DNA from 2 places in the Pollutimonas sp. M17 genome. Region 2 is predicted to be linked to the other one. Evidence: predicted binding sites of a transcription regulator. Region 2 holds the regulator's gene; the other holds the start of a gene.
What was found. Region 2 encodes FNR, which switches genes on or off when oxygen is low (the NO sensors DNR and NnrR bind a similar motif). Its sites were predicted from a motif close to TTGATNNNNATCAA; they were not measured.
Positions count from the first base shown of each region.

Region 1: the regulator FNR is predicted to act here: its motif matches at 5,940-5,953, upstream of azu (azurin).

Region 1 covers NZ_CP107548.1:1,883,807-1,893,603, forward strand. The annotation lists gene OEG81_RS08955 (glycosyltransferase family 4 protein) at 1-913, opposite strand, end outside; gene OEG81_RS08960 (UDP-2,3-diacylglucosamine diphosphatase) at 919-1,737, opposite strand; gene OEG81_RS08965 (arsenic transporter) at 1,870-3,153, opposite strand; gene OEG81_RS08970 (hypothetical protein) at 3,248-3,538, opposite strand; gene OEG81_RS08975 (PQQ-dependent sugar dehydrogenase) at 3,772-5,010, shown strand; gene OEG81_RS08980 (c-type cytochrome) at 4,997-5,341, shown strand; gene azu (azurin) at 5,386-5,835, opposite strand; gene OEG81_RS08990 (pirin family protein) at 6,020-6,895, shown strand; partial or broken gene OEG81_RS18155 (c-type cytochrome) at 6,919-7,254, shown strand; gene OEG81_RS09000 (c-type cytochrome) at 7,309-8,523, shown strand; gene OEG81_RS09005 (chaperone modulator CbpM) at 8,546-8,878, opposite strand; gene OEG81_RS09010 (DnaJ C-terminal domain-containing protein) at 8,875-9,797, opposite strand, start outside.
Region 2 covers NZ_CP107548.1:2,261,786-2,271,582, reverse strand. The annotation lists gene ccoG (cytochrome c oxidase accessory protein CcoG) at 1-1,103, shown strand, start outside; gene OEG81_RS10745 (FixH family protein) at 1,121-1,357, shown strand; gene OEG81_RS10740 (hypothetical protein) at 1,388-1,642, shown strand; gene fnr (fumarate/nitrate reduction transcriptional regulator Fnr) at 1,668-2,396, opposite strand; gene OEG81_RS10730 (LysR family transcriptional regulator) at 2,545-3,474, opposite strand; gene clpB (ATP-dependent chaperone ClpB) at 3,649-6,243, shown strand; gene OEG81_RS10720 (DMT family transporter) at 6,690-7,559, opposite strand; gene OEG81_RS10715 (hypothetical protein) at 7,665-7,820, opposite strand; gene OEG81_RS10710 (autotransporter domain-containing protein) at 7,948-9,797, opposite strand, start outside.

The DNA of each region.
Region 1 (9,797 bases), 380 kb from region 2:
TTTCCATGGCTTTCAGGCAGGCCGCCCGCAGGTCCTTGTCCAGGACGCCCGCTCCGGAGTCGCCCAGGACATCGATGGGCCCGGTGACCGGAAAGGCCGCCACCGGGCAGCCGCAAGCCATGGCTTCCAGGAGCACCAGCCCGAAGGTGTCGGATCGGCTGGGAAATACGAACACATCGGCCGCGTTATACAGGCTGGCCAGGCCCTCCTGGTCCAGCACGCCCGTGAAATGCGCATCGGGGTAGCGCTGCTTCAGCGTCTGCAGCAGGGGTCCGTCTCCGGCAACCCACTTGGTGCCGGGCAGATCCAGGTCCAGGAAGGCCTCCAGGTTCTTCTCGACCGCAACCCTGCCCACGCACAGGAAGATGGGCGGCTTCTGCACATGGGGCAATGGGGGGCCGGGCTGGAATATGTCCAGATCGACCCCGCGCGACCAAAGCACGACTTGTGGTTCGGGGAAGCCGAAGGCCAGGAGGTCGCGCTTGACGGTCGGCGTGGGCACCATGACGGCGCGGGCCGGGCCATGGAACCAGCGCAGGAAGCGGTAGGTCAGCGACAGGGGAATGCGTGTGCGGGCATGCACATATTCCGGGAAACGGGTGTGGTAGGCCGTGGTGAAAGGCAGGCCATGCCGCAGCGCATAGGCGCGGGCGGCCAGGCCCAGCGGACCTTCGGTGGCGATGTGCAGCGCCTCGGGCTGGAACGCGTCCAGGCGCGCGGCCACTTTGCGGCGGGCAAAAAGCGACAGCCGGATCTCGGGATAGGTGGGGCAGGGCAGGGTGCGGAATTCCAGCGGGGTCAGCAGGTCGACGTCATGGCCCATGCGGATCAGTTCCAGCCGCGTTTGCGTAAGCGTGCGCACTACCCCATTGACCTGGGGCTCCCAGGCATCCGTAACGATGAGAATCTTCAAGATTGCTATGCTCCTGTGTCGGCGGAACGCGGGGCGGCGGGCGCCGCCTCGACCGTCCCGGCTTTTGCCGTGGGTTCGGGTATCCAGGTAATGATTTCAAGGCGGCCGTCCAGATGCTCGACCAGTGCGGTCCGGCTTTCAACCCAGTCGCCGTCGTTGCAATAAAGCATGCCGTCCACGTCGCGGATCTGGGCTTTATGAATGTGCCCGCAGACCACGCCATCGAAGCCGCGGCGCCTGGCCTCCTTGACCAAGGCCTCTTCGAAGGCGCTAATGAACGATACGGCGTCCTTGACCTTGTGCTTCAGATATTGCGACAGGGACCAGTAGTCCAGGCCCATGCGGGCGCGGGCGCGATTGAACCAGACGTTCCAGGTCAGCGCCATGCAGTACAGCCTGTCGCCCAGATAGGCCAGCCACGGCGCGTACTGGATGACGCCGTCGAACAGATCGCCGTGAGTGATCAGCAGGCATTTCCCGTCCAGGGTGGTGTGCTCGGCTTCGTGCTGCACTTCGATGCCGCCGAAATGGTCGCCGGCATATTGCCGCGCGAAAGAGTCATGATTGCCGGGGATATACACCACGCGCGTGCCTTTGCGGGCCTTGCGCAGTATCTTTTGTATGACGTCGTTGTGCGACTGGGGCCAAAGCCATTTCTTCTTCAACTGCCAGCCGTCTATGATGTCGCCGACCAGATACAGGGTCTCGGATTCGTGCTGCTTCAGAAAGTCCAGCAGGGGTTCGGCCTGGCATCCCGCCGTGCCCAGGTGCAGGTCCGAAATCCAGATCGTCCGATAGTGGCGGCTTGTGCTGTGTTCTTCCATCGACTCCGGTACCGGGGTGCAAGTGCGCGATGGAGGGCATTACAGCAGCGTGGCATGACGGCGGCATGACAGTCGCAGGCAGCGGCCAATACTGTTGCGCCGATGCACGGCGCGGATCCCGATGGCGCCGGCTCAGGCGCCCAGGCGCAGGGCCAGCGCGGCCAGGGTAAGCAGCAGCACGGGCAGGGTCAGCACGATGCCGACCCGGAAGTAATAGCCCCAGCTTATCGCCACGCCTTTGCGCTCCAGAACGTGCAGCCACAACAGGGTGGCCAGGCTGCCTATGGGAGTGATCTTCGGTCCCAGGTCGCTGCCTATGACGTTGGCATAGACCATGGCCTCCTTCACGACGCCCGAAGCCTGGCTGGCCTCGATGGACAATGCACCCAGCAAAACCGTGGGCAGATTGTTCATGATGGAGGAAAGCAGGGCGGTCAACAGGCCGGTGCCCAGCGTGGCGGTCCAAAGGCCGCCTTCGGCGAGACGATCGAGCAGGCCGGCGATCCAGGCGGCCAGGCCCGCATTGCGCAAGCCGTATACCACCAGATACATGCCCAGCGAAAAGATCACGATATGCCAGGGCGCTTCACGGATCACCTTGCGGGTGCCTATGATGTGGCCGCGCCCCGCCACCACGAGCAGCGCGGCGGCGCCCGTGGCGGCAATGGCGCTGATCGGAATGCGCCAGCGCTCCAGAACGAAAAATCCCGCCAGCAGGAACAGAAGGACGATCCAGCCGGCCCTGAAGGTGTTCAGGTCCCGTATGGCATGCGCCGGCGCCTTCAACTGGTCCGCCCGGTAGCACGAAGGAATGTCCCGGCGGAAATACAGCAGCAGGACCAGCAGCGTGGCCAGCACCGAGACGACATTGACCGGCGCCATGACCGCCGCGTAGCGGGCAAAGGTAATGCCGAAGAAGTCGGCCGACACGATGTTGACCAGATTGGATATGAGCAGCGGCAGGCTGGCCGTATCGGCGATGAAGCCCGCGGCCATCACGAAGGCAAGTGTCGCCGCGGGCGTAAACCCCAGCGCCAGCAGCATGGCCATGACGATGGGCGTGAGAATCAGCGCCGCGCCATCGTTCGCGAACAGCGCCGATACAGCGGCCCCCAGAAGGACGGTCAGTGCAAAGAGCAGCCGCCCGCGCCCTCGGCCCCAGCGCGCCACATGCAGCGCCGCCCATTCGAAGAATCCGGCCTCATCCAGGACGAGGCTGATGACGATGATGGCGATGAAGGTGGCGGTGGCATTCCAGACTATGCTCCAGACCAGGGGGATGTCGGACGGGCTGACGACTCCGCAGGCCAGCGCCAGCAAGGCGCCGATCGAGGCGCTCCATCCTATGTTCAGGCCGCGCGGCTGCCAGATGACCAATATGAGGGTTGCAAGGAATATGAGCGCGGCGAGGGGCATGATGCGGAAAAAGAAGAGGACGGCGGGCCGAGCGGCTGTTACCCGATTGAACAGAAAGCGAAAAACAGTAACGCTTCCGCCCAGTTCCGGTTTGTTAAGGGGTCGCGTCCGCCGTGCCGGCCAGGGCCTTTTCCAGCAAGCCGTTCACCACGTCGTTGACGTCGGCGCCCTGTTCCTGCGCGCGCTTGCGGATCTCGTGGATGATTTCTTCCTTGAGCTTCAGGGGAAAGGATACCAGGCCGCGTGCTTGGTCCAGCTTGCGCTGCTCGCGGCGATCCAGCGGCGCCGCGCCGGAGGCGGCGGAGTAGCGGGCAGGGGTGCTTCCCTTCTTCATTTTCTCGACTATCTTCAGTGCTTTGTTCTTTTCCAGATCGGTTTTCTTCATGGGATTCCACGGCAAGGTTCCATGGCGCACATCGATATCGCCATCGCGGAATTATAAGCCCGGGCACCAGTTAACTTTGCTTGCAAAATAAACGCGCGGGACGCCCGCGTAAGCCGAATAACCGAGTGCAAGAAAAGCGATTGGGAGTAGCATCGAATCGCTTGCCGGAGAGCATGGCACCATAACCTCGATAATACGGGAGAGACAACATGAACATCGGAAAACGATTATCAATGATCGCTGCCGGTCTTGCCTTCGGCGTCGCGGCAGGTGGCGCGCAGGCGCAGGATAACGTCCAGAAATTGATGAACATGAGCACCACGGGCGCATCGCTGGATATCCCGCCCGTGCCGCAGACGGGGCCCGGCCCCGACTCCATCAAGGAGAACCTGAAGAACATAAAACTGCCCCCAGGCTTCAAGATCGCCCTGTATGCCATCGTTCCCGATGCGCGGCACATGGCCGTGGGGCCGTCCACCGGCGTCGTTTTCGTCGGTACCCGCAAGACCAGTATCTGGACGGTGACCGACAGGAGCAAAAGACGGGTCGCCGACGACGTCAGGCGTTTTGCCCCCTCGGTTGCGCTGAAGGTTCCAAACGGCCTGTGCTTCTCGCCCGACGGCTTCCTGTATAGCGTCGAGCACAATCGGGTATTGGTGTTTCCCGCCGCGGAGTTTTTCAACGAAGGCCCCGACGTGGCGGCCGGAGTCGTCGTGCCCCAGGGAGAACTGATTCCGGTGGCCGACGAGAGCTTCAATCACGGCGCGCGGACCTGCCGCATCGGCCCGGACAAGAAGCTGTACATCACCATGGGCAACCCGTTCAACGTGCCGCCCAGGGAAAAGCTGGAGCCCTACGGCAAAGTGGGCATGATGGGCATCATCCGCATGGACGTCGACGGCAAGAACCGCGAAGTCTTCGCGCACGGCGTGCGCAATTCGGTGGGCCTGGATTTCAACCCGAAAGACCAGACCTTGTGGTTCACCGACAACCAGGTCGACGGCATGGGCGACGACAAGCCCGCCGGAGAGCTGAACCGCGCGACCGAGGCCGGCCAGGACTTCGGCTTCCCCATCTATGGCGGCGGGCATACGCGGACCGTGGAGTACAAGGACGATCCGGAGCCCGCGAATGTCATATTCCCGCAAGTCGAAATGGACGCGCATGCGGCCGATCTCGGGCTGACTTTCTACAGCGGCAAGATGTTCCCCGAAAAATACCGGGGCGGCATTTTCTCGGCGCAGCACGGTTCGTGGAACCGGACCACGCCGATAGGCGCGCGCGTGATGTTCACCAGCCTGAAGGAGGACGGCACGGCCGACAAGACCGAGGTGTTCGCCGATGGCTGGCTGACGTCGAACAACGAGTATCTGGGCCGGCCGGTCGATGTGGCGGTGCTGCCCGATGGCTCCCTGCTCGTGTCGGACGACTATGCCGGCGCCATCTACCGGATCTCGTATGAGGGCGAGTAAGCCGGTTCTGAAACGCATGGCGGGAGGATTGGCGGGCTTGCTGCTGCTCGTGCCGGCAGCCCGTTCCACGGCGGCCGATGTGGCGGCGGGACGGGCCAAAGCGGCGCAGTGCGCCGTCTGCCACGGCGCCAACGGCATTGCGACCTTGCCCGATGCGCCCAATCTTGCCGGCCAGAGCGAAATCTACCTGGCCAAGGCCTTGCGCGACTTCAAGTCGGGCGCGCGGAAGAACGAAATGATGACCATGATGGCGGCCGGCCTGTCGGATGCCGACATCGAGAATCTCGCGGCTTACTACCAGAGCATCGAAATCACTGTAAAGCAGCCATAGAGCGCCCGCCCTTCACGATGGAAGGGCGGGTGGTGCGGGAGTAATCAGCCGGCCAGTTTCAGCGTGCCGGTCATGATGGCCCAATGCCCGGGGAAAGAGCAGAAGAAGGCATAGTTTTCGCCGGCCGCCAGTTTCGCGGTGTCGAAAGTGACCGACGCCGACTCGCCGCCGCCTATGACTTTGGTATGGGCGATGACGCGGGCGTCGCCTTCTTTTACATAGTCCTTGTCCAGGCCGGCGGCCATGCCGTCGGTGGCGACGCCTTGCTTGTCGGCTTCCTTGGTCAGCACCCAGTTATGGCCCATGGCGGCCTTGGGCAACTGGCCGACGTGCTTCAGGTGCACCGTGAATTCCTTGCAGCTTTTGTCCACCGTCATTTCCTTGGTGTTGAACTGCATGGCGTCATTGCTTTCGATGGTGGCTTCGCATTGCGCAGCCATGGCGGGTACGGCCATGATCGAAAGCAGGGCGGCGAAGGTGGCTTTGACTAACATGGGGATGATCTCCAGGAAACGAGTGGAACAAAAATCGGCATTGTTGTCGGGGATGCTGCAATGCCCTATGCTTCTCATTTAAGCGCCTAATCGTGGCACGCGTCTTGATCCAGGTCAAATCGATACGGGTTTTCCCCAGTCGGACTGCCAGCCGCCAACACACTTCGACACAAAGGTCATCCCGATGCTCGACCAGATTATCGATACCCGTATCCATGACATCGGCGGAGGCTTCGAAGTCGGCCGCGTCCTGCCTTTCCGGCAGCGGCGGATGGTGGGGCCCTTCATTTTCTTCGACCGCATGGGTCCGCACGACCTGCCGGCGCCGGTACCCATGCAAACGGATGTGCGTCCGCATCCGCATATCGGCCTGTCCACCGTGACCTATCTGTTCGAAGGCCAGATGACTCACCGCGACAGCCTGGGTGTCGAGCAGGCCATCCTGCCGGGCGCATTGAACTGGATGACGGCGGGCTCGGGAATCAGCCATTCCGAACGTTTCGATGGCATGCGCCAGGACGGCGGCCGCATCGACGGCATTCAGGCCTGGGTTGCCTTGCCCGAGGGCAACGAAGAAGACGATCCGGCTTTCGCCCACTACGCAGCCGAAACACTGCCTCAGTTCACCGACGCAGGCATCACGGGCCGCATCATCGCCGGCAGCGCGTATGGCATGGACAGCCCCGCCAAAACCCATTCGCCGCTTTTCTACCTGCATGTGGAACTTCAGGCAGGCGCGAAGCTCGAGCTGCCCGCCGGATACACGGAACGCGCAGTCTACGTGGCGCTGGGCCGCATCGAGATCGACGGAGCCCAATACCGGCCGGGCCAGATGGCGGTCTTTTCGGCGGGCGGGACGCCATACCTTGTCGCCCTGGAGGCCACGCGGATCATGCTGCTGGGCGGCGAACCCCTGGGCGCCCGCCATATCTGGTGGAATTTCGTTTCTTCGCGCAAGGACCGCATCGAACAGGCCAAGGCGGACTGGACCGCCGGCCGCATTGCCTTGCCGACACAGGATAATGCCGAATTCATTCCCTTGCCGCAGGCCGCCGCCTGATAATCCACGATAAAGGAAAACGCATGCCCAACCGGATCCGCACGCCATTCATCGGCACCCGCTTGGCATCGGCCTGTACGGCCTTGCTGCTCTCCTGGCCCGCATATGCAGCAGGCGCCAGCTTGGCCGAGTCGGGGCAATCGCTGGCCGGCGCGGGCTTGCCCGGCGTTCCCGCCTGTACGAGCTGCCATGGCGCGAAAGGCGAAGGCATGGCAGCGGCCGGCTTTCCTTACCTGGCGGGGCAGGGAGCCGCCTACCTGGAAAGCCAGCTAAGGGATTTTGCGGACGGCCAGCGGGCCAGCCCCATCATGGGTCCCATCGCCAAAGGGCTGGACGCCAGCCAGATCAAGGCGCTTGCCGCCTATTATTCGCAGTTGCCGGCGCCATTCGACAAGGAATCGCTCGCCGGCCATGTGGATACGTATCCAGCGGGAGACCCCGGCGCCTGGCTGGCCAATCGCGGCGACTGGAGCAAAGTCATTCCCGCCTGTATTCAATGCCATGGCCCGGGCGGCATCGGCGTCGGCGCCGACTTTCCCGCCCTGGCCGGGCAGCCCGCAGCCTATCTTCAGGCGCAACTGACCGCCTGGAAGGCCGGGCAGCGCCCGCCGGGGCCTCAAGGCCTGATGGGCGACATCGCGGCGCGCATGGATGCGCAGCAGATTTCCGCCGCGGCGGCCTATTTCGCGCAACTGCCCCCAACGGCCGCCGGCCAGCCGTCCGGTACCGCAGCCAATAGCGAGAAAGCCCCCATTTCTTCAGCCGGCGCCGCGCCATCCCCCGCGGAGCGCTCCAGCGGAGCGCCGCCCAGCGGATTTGCGCCGCCGCCCGCCGATGCCATCCCCGACAATGAGTTCGGCAAAGTCGTGCGGCAGGGTCAGGATATTTTTCTTCGCACCGGAGAACATGCCGGTAAGTTCGTGGGCAACAGCCTTAATTGCGTCAGCTGCCATATGGATGCCGGCAGGCGCAAAGACGCATCGCCCATGTGGGCGGCTTATGTCATGTATCCGGCCTACCGCTCCAAGAACGGGCATGTCAATACATTGGCCGAGCGTCTGCAAGGCTGTTTCGCCTACAGCATGAACGGCGCCATGCCGCCCGCGGACAGCGAAACCATCGTTGCGCTGGAAAGTTATATGTACTGGATGGCCAAAGGCGCGCCCACCGGCGTCAAGTTGGAAGGGCAGGGGTTCAAGCGCCTGCCCGCAGCGGCCCAGGCCCCGGACTACCTGCGTGGCCAGAAGGTGTTTCAAAAGAACTGTGTGCTATGCCACGGAGCCGATGGCGCGGGGCAAAAAGCACAGGGGAAAATGGTATTTCCCGCTTTGTGGGGCGACAATTCCTTCAACTGGGGCGCCGGCATGCATAGCGTTCCGACGGCCGCGGCCTTCATCAAGGCGAATATGCCGCTGGGCGGCATGGATGTCCTGACCGACCAGGAAGCCTGGGATGTGGCCTATTACATGAATGCGCACGAAAGGCCGCAAGATCCTCGATACACCGGGTCGCTGGCCGAGACTCAGCAAAAATACCACGATGCGCAAACCGATTTGTATGGCCAGACCGTCAACGGCCACGTCCTGGGTTCCGCGGCGCCGCCGCCCGGAGGTTCGCTGCGCAAGTAATTTTCGCGCCCGGGATCCGGCCTTAGCCACGCCGGACAAAGGGGTGGACGCGGCTGCGCAGGCTGGCCAGTTCGCTCTCCAGACCCTGAATGCGATCGAGCAGCTTCATGGCCAGTGCCAGCCCATGAGCGTCCAGCTCGAAATCGTCGCGCAGGCGGCGAGCCGTACGCGCCACGACGACGCATTCGGTATGAAAGAAATAATTGCCTGGATCGTCGTTCGAAGGAGTCAGGATGCCGGTTTCGACCAGGTCCAGGATATCGTCGCGGGCGAGTCCCGACACCTCGATGATGTGCTCCAGCGAGCAGATATCGGATGTGTTCAACCATACGGCTTCAACAGTGCGGATAGTCATGGCTGTTTCCCTGCATTCAGTTGGGCGCGCGGGTCGTATCCCGAGACCGCGGCCAGTTGGCTGAACAGTTCGCGTTCCTGTTCGGTGGGTGTGTGCGGCACGTCGATGCGCACGGCGGCATACAGGTCGCCCTGTGTGCCATTGGCGCCCGGCATGCCTCTTTTTGCCAGGCGCAGCTTGCGGTCGGCCACCGTGCCCGGCGGTATGGTCATTTCGACCGGGCCGCCCAGGGTAGGCACCTGAACCGTTCCTCCCAGCACCGCTTCCCACGGGCTCAAGGGCAGGTCGAGATATAGATCCTGTTTGTCCAGGCGGTATAGCTTGTGCGGGCTTATTTGTATGACCAGGTAAAGGTCGCCCGGCCTGCCGCCATGCAGGCCGCTGCCGCCTTTGCCCGGCAGCCGCAGCCGCTGGCCCTCGGCCGCGCCCTTCGGTATGCGCACCCTGAACGTCCGGGGCACGCGGTGCAACAGGCCTTGAGCGTCGTAATCCGGCACGGCGACGCTGATATCGGTTTCCGCCCCGCTATAGACTTGCTCCAGGCTTACCGGCAAGACCATCTCGAAATCCTGGCCATGCAGCGGCTGCCCCGTACGGCCTCGCCGCCCGCCGCCCTGGGCGGCTGCGAAGGCGGCGAGAAGGTCCGCCAGGTCCACATCCTCGAAGTCTTGCGGAGCTTCATGAAAGTGCTCGCGCCATTCGCGCGGCGGCACGAAGTCCTCGCCCGCCGGGCGGGTGCCCAGGGCGTCGTAGGCCGCGCGCTTCTCCGGGTCCTTCAAGGTGGCATAGGCCTCGGCCACCTGCTTGAACTTGTCCTCCGCGCCCGCTTCCTTGGATACATCGGGATGGTATTGATGGGCCAGCTTGCGGTAGGCCTTCTTGATGTCGGCTTGGGTGGCATCGCGCGCCAGGCCCAGAA
Region 2 (9,797 bases):
GCTATGCCTGTCCGCAAACGGTCTATACCGAAATCTTCATGTGGGTCGAGCGGCGCATCGAGGGCGACCGGCTGGCGCGCATCCGCCTGGACGAGCAACCCTGGACATGGCGCAAGATACGCCTGAAGGCATCCAAGCACATCGTCTGGCTGCTGATCGCCTGGTGGACGGGCTCCACCTTCATCGGCTATTTCGCGCCCATACGCGAACTGGGCATGGGCCTGCTGACCCTGTCCCTGGGGCCGTGGCAGTGGTTCTGGATGGTGTTCTACGCCTTCGCGACCTGGGGCAACGCGGGCTTCATGCGTGAAGCCGTCTGCAAATACATGTGCCCCTATGCGCGCTTCCAGAGCGTGATGGTCGACGACGACACCTTCGTGGTGACCTACGACCATGTGCGCGGTGAGCCCAGGGGCGGACGCTCGCGCCGCATCGACCACAAGGAAGCCGGCATGGGCGACTGCGTCGATTGCAGCCTGTGCGTGCAGGTTTGCCCCACCGGCATCGACATCCGCGACGGCCTGCAATACATGTGCATAGGCTGCGGCGCCTGTGTCGACGCCTGTGATCAGGTCATGGAAAAAATGGATTATCCCAAAGGCCTGATCCGATATACCTCCGGGCGCGCCATCGCCGACGGCATGACGCAAAGCCAGGTCCGCAAGCGCATGCTGCGGCCGCGGGTGCTGGCTTACTCCTTCATATTGGGGTTGATCGTCATTGGCTTCGTGGTGTCGCTGGCCACGCGCACGAACCTGCGCATGGACGTCATCCGCGACCGGGGCGTACTGGGCCGCGAAGTGGCGGGCGGCATGATAGAGAACGTTTATCGCCTGCAGTTCATCAACACGTCCGAGTCGCCGGTCGAGCTGACCCTGGGCGCCAGCGGTCTGCCCGAGCTGTCCATCATGACGGCCGACCATGGCGCGACCACAGTCCACGTCGATCCGGCGTCGAACCGGCTGGTGCCCATCGTGGTACGGGCGCCGGCCGGCAAGGTCGACGCGGGCCTGCACGATATCGAGCTCACCGTGGTGGGCAGCTATGGCGAGGAAGGCGAAACGACCGTCGTCGAGCGTTCCAGCTTTTTTGTGCCAAAATGATTCCAGGAGGCAGCACCATGTCCGACACCCAACCCACTGGCGCGAATGGGCCCGAAAACAGCAGCAAGCCCTGGTGGCGGGAGCCCTGGCCATGGATACTCATGGCCGGCCCGGCGGCGGCCGTCGTTGGCTGTATCATTACCATTGTGCTGGCGGTGCAGAATTTTGGGGATCAGGCCATTACCGACGGGGGCGTCAAGCGCGGCCTGGTCGTCAGCAAGCAAACCCAGACTCCGCCGCCTTCAAAACCTTAGGCAAGCAAAAGAATACGACGGGAGACCTTTATGCGGTGGCGTTCATTGATGTGGATTTTATGGCCTTCGTTCCTGGTGGGCGCGGCCACCAGTGCAGCGGTATTCGCCATGGTCGATCCCCTGGATATCGCCTTTTTCGGCTATATGGAAGCTACTCGCCAGCAAGTGTATGCGGGGGGATTCTTTCTTTTCTGGCTGATGGCCGCCTTGTCCAGCGCCCTGAGCCTGCACCTGGCGCCTCGCGGCCAGCTGGTCGACGAGTTCGGCGATCCCATAGAGCAATAACCGCCGCGTAGCGGCGGGGCGGCCCTCAGCCGCAGTCGGTGCCGGCCAGCGCCTGCAGATTGCGCATGTCCAGGATGTGGACCTCGCGTTGCTGGACCCGGATCAGCCCCTCCCGCGCAAAGCGGGAAAACAGACGGCTGACGGTCTCCAGGGTCAGGCCCAGGTAGTTGCCGATTTCCTCGCGGCTCATGCGCAGGATGAATTCACTGGCCGAATAGCCCAGCACAACCAGCCTTTGCGACAGGTTCACCAGGAAGGCGGCCAGCCTTTGCTCGGACCGCAGGGCGCCCAGGGCCATGATCAGATGGTGCGAACGGCTGATTTCCTTGCTCATGAGCCGCCGGAACTGTTGCTGCAGCACTGGAAGATGCTGCGACAGCTGGTCCATTTCGTCTATGCGTATGACACAGACTTCGGTATCTTCCAGCGCGATGGCGTGGGATACATGGGTGTTGTCCAGCAGGCCGTCCATGCCCAGGATCTCGCCGGGCAGCAGGAAGCCGGTGATCTGCACCTGGCCGGAGGAATCCTCCAGCTGGGTCTTCAGGGAGCCCGACCGGATGCCGTACACCGCTTCGGTCTTGTCGCCCAGGCGGAACAGGGCACTCCCCTTGGGGATGCGGATGCGTTCCTTGACCAATTCATCCAGCTTGGCGACATCATTGCGCGGCATGCCCAGCGGCAGGCATATTTCGCTGAGCATGCAAGTGGAACAGCGCGTCGAATTGGGAGTAACAGGAATTTTTTTCTGCATTCAATCGTCCTCGTGGGCGAGGAAGTAAGGTTCGGCGGCCAGCTAAGGGCCGTATGCTTCATTGTAAGCTTTCAGTCAGGGAGACTGGCGCATCCCTTGCCATGACATGCATCAAGTATACGGTAGCGGGCTTTTAATCCCTTGCTTGTCACCTGAGTGTGGTTTTTTCGCCAGTGGGATTCCAGTAGGCGGGCGATGCATAGCGCGCCTTGACCATGTCGATGAACAGGCGTACACGCAGGGGCAGGTGCTTGCGTTCGGGCAGCATGGCGAAAATGCCGTTGGCCGGGGCCGCGTAGTCGTCCAGCACGCTGATCAGGCGCCCCTCGGCCAGGTCCTCCTGGACTTCCCACAAAGAACGCCAGGCCAGCCCGATGCCGGCCAGCGTCCACTGATGCAGCACCGATCCGTCGCTGCAGGCCATATTGCCCTTGACGCGCACGGCGCGCAGTTCCCCGTCCTGCCTGAGCAGCCACCCCCGGGCCTGATTGCCCTGGTTGCCGAAAGACAGGCAGTTGTGCTGCGCCAGATCGTCGGGCGTATTGGGGCGGCCGTATTCCTGCAGGTAGGACGGAGCGGCGACGATGACGCGTTTGTTGTCGGCCAGGCGCAATCCGACGATCTGGGAATCGTCCAGTTCGCCCAGGCGGATGGCGCAGTCGTAGCGTTCTTCGATGAGATCGACCAGGCGGTCGCTGAGGTCGAGGGTGACGGTGACCTCGGGGTAGGCGGCGACGAACTCGGGTATCAGCGGCGCCACGTGGCGCCGCCCGAAGCCCGCCGGCGCGCTGACGCGCAAATGCCCGCTGGGCCGTATGCTGCCCTGTGAAATGCGCGATTCAGCGTCATTCAGTTCGCGCAGGATGCGCTGCGCCTCTTCGAACAGTTCGGCGCCTTCCGAGGTCAGGGACAGGCGGCGGGTGGAGCGCGCCAGAAGCTTGATGCCCAGGCGCGCTTCAAGCGAGCTGATGCGCCGGCCCATCATTGCCGGGGCGATGCCTTCGGCCCGGGCGGCGGCCGACAGGCTGCCCAGTGTCGCAACGGCCACGAAGCTTTCGAGTTGTTTGAATTTGTCCATGCTGGCGTGTCAGGTAGGCGGCCAGTCAGTGCGGGGCCGGGCCAAGTGCAATAGTATCAGCATGGGGAACGCCTTCGGTCCGCGGCGGCCGCAAACGCCCTTGAAAATGCCTGTTCCGGCCGCACATATTCACTATTCGAGCACATGCTCTCCCATTTCAGTGAAAACCATATTATGCGATACGATAAATTGACGACGAAGTTCCAGCAGGCCCTTGCCGACGCGCAAAGCCTGGCCGTGAAGCACGATAATCAGTATATCGAGCCGGCCCACGTCCTGGCGGCCCTGCTGGCCGATACGGACAGCGGTGCGGCCAGCCTGCTGGCGCGCGCCGGCGTGGCGGCCAACCGCCTGGGGCCGGCCTTGAACACGCAGATCGAAAGCTTCCCCCAGGTGCAGGGCGCCGAGGGCAATATCCAGGCCAGCCGCGATTTGCAGGCGGCGCTGGCGCGCACCGACAAAGAGGCCTCGAACCGGGGCGATACCTATATTGCCAGCGAACTCTTCCTGCTGGCCATGTCCGACGACAAGGGCGAAACCGGCCGGCTCCTGCGCGAGTCGGGCCTGCAGCGCAAGGCGCTGGAAGCCGCCATCGAGGCGGTGCGCGGCGGCGCGTCGGTATCCGACTCCGAAGGCGAATCCAACCGCGAGGCCTTGTCCAAGTACACCACCGACCTGACCGAGCGCGCCCGCCAGGGCAAGCTGGACCCGGTGATCGGCCGCGACGACGAAATCCGCCGTTCCATACAGATATTGCAGCGACGCACCAAGAACAACCCTGTGCTCATCGGCGAGCCGGGCGTGGGCAAGACGGCCATCGTCGAAGGGCTGGCGCAGCGCATCGTCAACAACGAGGTGCCCGAGACCCTGAAGGGCAAGCGGGTATTGTCCCTGGACATGGCGGCCTTGCTGGCCGGCGCCAAGTATCGGGGCGAATTCGAAGAGCGGCTGAAGGCGGTCCTGAAGGAGCTTTCCCAGGACGACGGGCAGACCATCGTCTTCATCGATGAATTGCACACCATGGTCGGCGCGGGCAAGGCCGAGGGCGCGATGGACGCCGGCAACATGCTCAAGCCCGCCCTGTCGCGCGGCGAACTGCATTGCATAGGCGCGACCACGCTGGACGAATACCGCAAGTACATCGAGAAGGATGCCGCGCTGGAACGCCGCTTCCAGAAGGTCTTCATCAACGAGCCCGATGTCGAATCCACCATTGCCATCCTGCGCGGCCTTCAGGAGCGCTATGAACTGCACCATGGCGTAGCCATTACCGATCCGGCCATCGTGGCGGCGGCCGAGCTCTCCAACCGCTACATCACCGACCGCTTCCTGCCCGACAAGGCCATCGACCTGATCGACGAGGCGGCGGCCCGCATCCGCATGGAAATCGATTCCAAGCCCGAGGTCATGGACAAGCTGGATCGCCGCATCATCCAATTGAAGATCGAGCGCGAAGCGGTCAACAAGGATACGGATGAAGGTTCGCAGCGCCGGCTGAAGGCCATCGAAGACGAGCTCCTGAAGCTGCAGCGCGAGTACAACGACTTCGAGGAAATCTGGAAGGCCGAGAAGGCCGCGGTGCAGGGCTCGCAGGCGATCAAAGAGGAGATCGAACGCACGCGCGCCGAGATGGCCGAGCTGCAGCGCAAGGGCCAGTTCGACAAGCTGGCCGAGCTGCAGTACGGCAAGCTGCCCGAGCTGGAAGGCCGTTTGCAGGCCGCCGAGGCGGGCCAGCAGGAAGCCGGCGCGTCGGAGCATCCCCGCCTTTTGCGCACGCAGGTGGGAGCCGAGGAAATCGCGGAAGTCGTATCGCGGGCGACCGGCATACCCGTGGCCAAGATGATGCAGGGCGAGCGCGACAAGCTGCTGAAGATGGAGGATTTCCTGCACGAGCGGGTGGTGGGCCAGAACGAGGCCGTCAGCCTGGTGGCCGACGCGATACGCCGTTCCCGCGCCGGGCTGTCGGATCCGTCCCGGCCCTATGGCTCTTTCCTGTTCCTGGGACCGACCGGGGTGGGCAAGACGGAATTGACCAAGGCGCTGGCCAGCTTCCTGTTCGATTCGGACGACCACATGATACGCATCGACATGAGCGAATTCATGGAGAAGCATTCGGTGGCCCGCTTGATCGGGGCGCCCCCGGGCTATGTCGGCTATGAGGAGGGCGGCTACCTGACCGAGGCGGTGCGGCGCAAGCCCTACAGCGTGGTGCTGCTCGACGAGGTCGAGAAGGCGCACCCGGACGTGTTCAATGTGCTGTTGCAGGTGCTGGACGATGGCCGGCTGACCGACGGCCAGGGGCGCACGGTGGATTTCCGGAATACGGTGATCATCATGACGTCGAACCTGGGGTCGCAGCATATCCAGAGCATGGCGGGGCAGCCGTACGAGGTGGTGAAGGAGGTGATCTGGGACGAGCTGAAGCAGTCGTTCCGGCCCGAGTTCCTGAACCGGATCGACGAGGTGGTGGTATTCCATGGCTTGGAAGCCAAGCACATCGAGTCGATTGCGCGGATCCAGCTTCAGCGGCTGGGGCAGCGGCTGGCGCAGAAGGAGATGCGCCTGGAAGTGTCGGATGCGGCTCTGGCGCAGCTGGCGCGCGCGGGCTTCGATCCAGTCTTCGGGGCGCGTCCCTTGAAGCGGGCGATCCAGCAGCATATCGAGAATCCGATCGCGCGCCTGATCCTGGAGGGCAAGTTCGGTCCGAAGGACGTGGTGCCTGTGGATTGGCAGGGCGACAAGTTCGTGTTCTCACGGACGCTGCAGTAATTTGTGTCGTTGCGGTAGGAAAGCATGGCCGGACCGAGGTTCGGCCATGCTTTTTTTGTTGGCGGGCGTTATTGGTTTCTTGCCTGATGGCGGGCTATTTAACGCTACCGGTTTATTTATTCTTGCGGCGCCGGCGGCCGGGGGTGGGGCCCTGCCGGCACGGCTGGCGGTCCGGCCCTTGGCCGGACTACCCGCGCCTTCCTCGTCCAGCCGGGTGGCGGGCGAACTCCCTGCGCGGCACTGCGTGCCGCTCCGGTCAGACAGCGCCCGCCGAAAGCCCCCGGCTTCCCTTCGGAAGCCCGCGGCGCCTGCCTGACCGCCGGCCGGGCCCCACCCCCGGCCACCGGCTGCGTCGGTGATGAGTGGGCGAGCGCAATAGCCGGCTTGATGCCCTAGTTGGAAGCGGTCGATAGCCAAGGCGCTATAGATTGATGGCGGAGGGATTGTCAGTTGGCATTCGCCGCCGTTTGCCGGAATGCCAGGGCCAGGCCGGCCAGTATCGCCGCCAGGCCCGCCAGGGCCAATGGCGGCATTGCGTTGCCCAGGATCAGGTAGTCCAGGATGGCGGTGACCACCGGCACCAGGTAGAACAGGCTGGTGACGTTGACCAGGTTGCCGCTGCGTATCATCCGGTACAGCAGCAATTGGGCCGCCACGGAAATCAGCAGGCCCAGCCAGAGCAGGGAGATCAGGAAGCCCGCGGTCCACTCGACATGGAAGGGCTGGAAGGGGGCCAGGAGCAGGCACAGGCCAAGGGTCGCGGCGTATTGCAATGGCAGCACCTGCGCGGGCGCCTGCCGGCTGCGCTTTTGCAGCATGGCGCCCAGGGTCATGGATAGCAGGGCCGCCAGCGCAAAAGCCATGCCCAGTCCCGAGAAATGCGCGCGGGCCAGGCTCTGGTAAACCACCAGCGTCAGGCCGGACAGGGCCAGCAGCAGGCCGGCGAGCCGCCAGGGGGAATAACGCCTCTCGGTCAGCAAGAGGGTAAGAATGGGCTGGACGCCCAGCAGGGTGGCCAGCAGGCCGGGGGTGATGCCATGCGCCATGGCCTGGAAATAGCAGACGGAGTAGCTGCCTATCAGCAGCAGTCCCGTCGCGGCGACTTGGCGGCGTGTTCCCGGGGCCGGCAGCCAGCGCCTGCCGGGCAGCCCGATCAGCAGGAGCGCACCCAATGCCAGCGCGAAGCGCAGGATAAGCAGTGCAAAGACGGAGCCGTGGTCCAGGCCCCAGCGGGTGAAGATGGCCGCGCTGCCCCAGAGCAGCACGAAAATGGACATGGCGGCATAGGCGGACCATGCGGGGGATTTTGTGGTCATGTTGAACTCAACCGTCGAATGGGAAGCAGGCCCGTCCGCCCGGCTGACGCAACGGCGTCAGCCGAAGTCAAGCATGGAGGACGGGGCCGGGTGGCGGGCTGTGAATCAGCCCTGGGCGATGGCGCGCGGCGGATGCAGGCTTGCCGCGGCGATGTTCGCCGGAGGTGCGACGGAAGAGGGGGGCGGGTTTGCGGCACGCGCACCGTCCGCCGCGTGGTGCGCGGTCAAGGCGGGCGATTTGCAGTGGGCAAACGATGTCATGCGGATTTCTTGCTATGCGGATTTGGGTATAGGGCGCTGTCCGATCGGGCGGAGGCCGCTTGCAAAAAATATAGCATGCCTCATGCCCTGTGAGCCAGCTGTGCTTTGCGCCGCGACCATATGTCGATCAGAACTTCCAGTTCAGGGCAAGGTTGCCGGTAAGCGAGCGGTAGCCGGCGCGCAGGAATTGGCTGGACAGGCTGGCGCTCAGGCTTAGCGTCGGGGTGGCGGCATAGTGCAAGGCGCCCCTGATGGCCAGGGCATCGGCACTCACGATGGTATTGCGGGTACTGAAGGGCTGGTCCGGATAAGCGGCGAAGTGAGCGTGCTGGCTGATGCTCCGGTTCAGCAGTTCTCGCTCCCAGGCGACCTGCATCTGCGCCGTGAGCATGGCATCGTTCCGTAGCGGCAGATTCAGGCTGGCTCCCGCGCCCAGGCTGGCGCGCAGTGAGGAGAAACCGGCCGACTCCAGCGTCAGGCGGCTTGCCTCGCTGCCGGATTCGGTCAGCCCGGGACGGTGCAGGTAGGTGTAGTCCAAGGAGGCGACGGGCCCGGCGCTCCAGGCGGGCGAGAGCGCCCAGTTGTAGCCTCCGCCCAGGCTGAGCGCGCCGCTGTAGCCGGTCCAATCGGCGTGGTGCCTGCCTTGATACTGGCCGATGCTTACGTTGCGATCCATTTTTCCTTCTTTGATGCCGATCTGGCCTTGTCCGAACAGGTAAGGTCCGGCCAGGGGATCCGGCGCGTGGCGGGCCTGCAAGCCCAGATGCAGGGCGCTGGAGCGGCCCGTGCCGCGCTGTTCATCGCGCAGCTTTACCGTCTGCTGACTCAGTGCGCCATAGATGCCCAAGGTCCAGTCATTGCGCCGGGATCGAGTGCCGAAGACGGCGCCGTAAGTGGATGCGTCATAGGCAAGCTGGTCGCCTTGCCGCTTTTGCCATGCGCCGGCCCCGAAGGCTGCGGCGTAGGCGCGCCATTGGCTGTCGGGCTGAATGCCGGCCGGCTGCTGGTCGCCCGCTATCTGGGCGATCTGCCGCTCGCGCTGCAGGCCGCCGGCCAACAGGGCGCTGTAGGCCGCCCCGGACAAGGGTTCCAGTGCGGCGGCGATGCCGCTGCCGTCGGGGGCGGAGAAGTCCAGCGCCTTGTACAAGGGCTGGATGCCGGCCCGCGCGATACCGGAAATCCGGTCCAGGGTCAGTCCGACCCCATGGCTGTTGGCGTCCCGGGCATAGCGGCTGTAGGCCTGGGCCGGACGGGCCGCGCTAAGCTGGTACGAACCGCCGCCCGTCCCGATCGCCTGGAAGGACAGGGTGGGCGAAGACGATACGGCAAGTACGGTGCTGAAGGCGCCGGCGGTCGTGTTGGCCTGGACGAGCTGATCGAAGCTTGCGCTCCAATCCGAGGGATACCAGTCCTGCAACGGCGACAGGGCCAATCGGCCGTCCAGGTCGGCATGGCCGCTGACGGCCAGGATGTCATGTCCGCCTTGCGCATCGACCTCCATTTGCAGCGTGCCCGTGGATCCTTGCTGATAATCGCCGACGATGTCGATGCGTCCCAGCGAGTTTCCTGGCGACACCGTGCCGTCATTGACAAAGAGCTGGCCCGCCTGGAGGGTATAGCGGCTGTTGCCGGCCAGGGTGGCGCCGGAATCGACGCGCACGCTGTGCAGATCGTGATCGCCGTTCAGCGAAGTGTGGCCTCCCTGTGCGGAGAGGGCGATATTCTGGCCCTGGATATTGCCCTGGTAGCGCAGCGAGAACGCCGCATCGGACTGGCCGGTGGCGCGGCCCAGCGTGTCCGGCAATTGGCCAAAGCTGAGCCGGGTCAGGCGCGGATCGCCATTTTCATCTTCCTGCTTGTAGAGCGAGATGATGTCGCCCTGGATCTGCGCGCCGCGCATGACGTTGATCTGGTTGACCAGGGCATTGGACGAAATATAGATGGCCGCCGCGGTTCCGGCCAGGTGTCCGGTCAGGT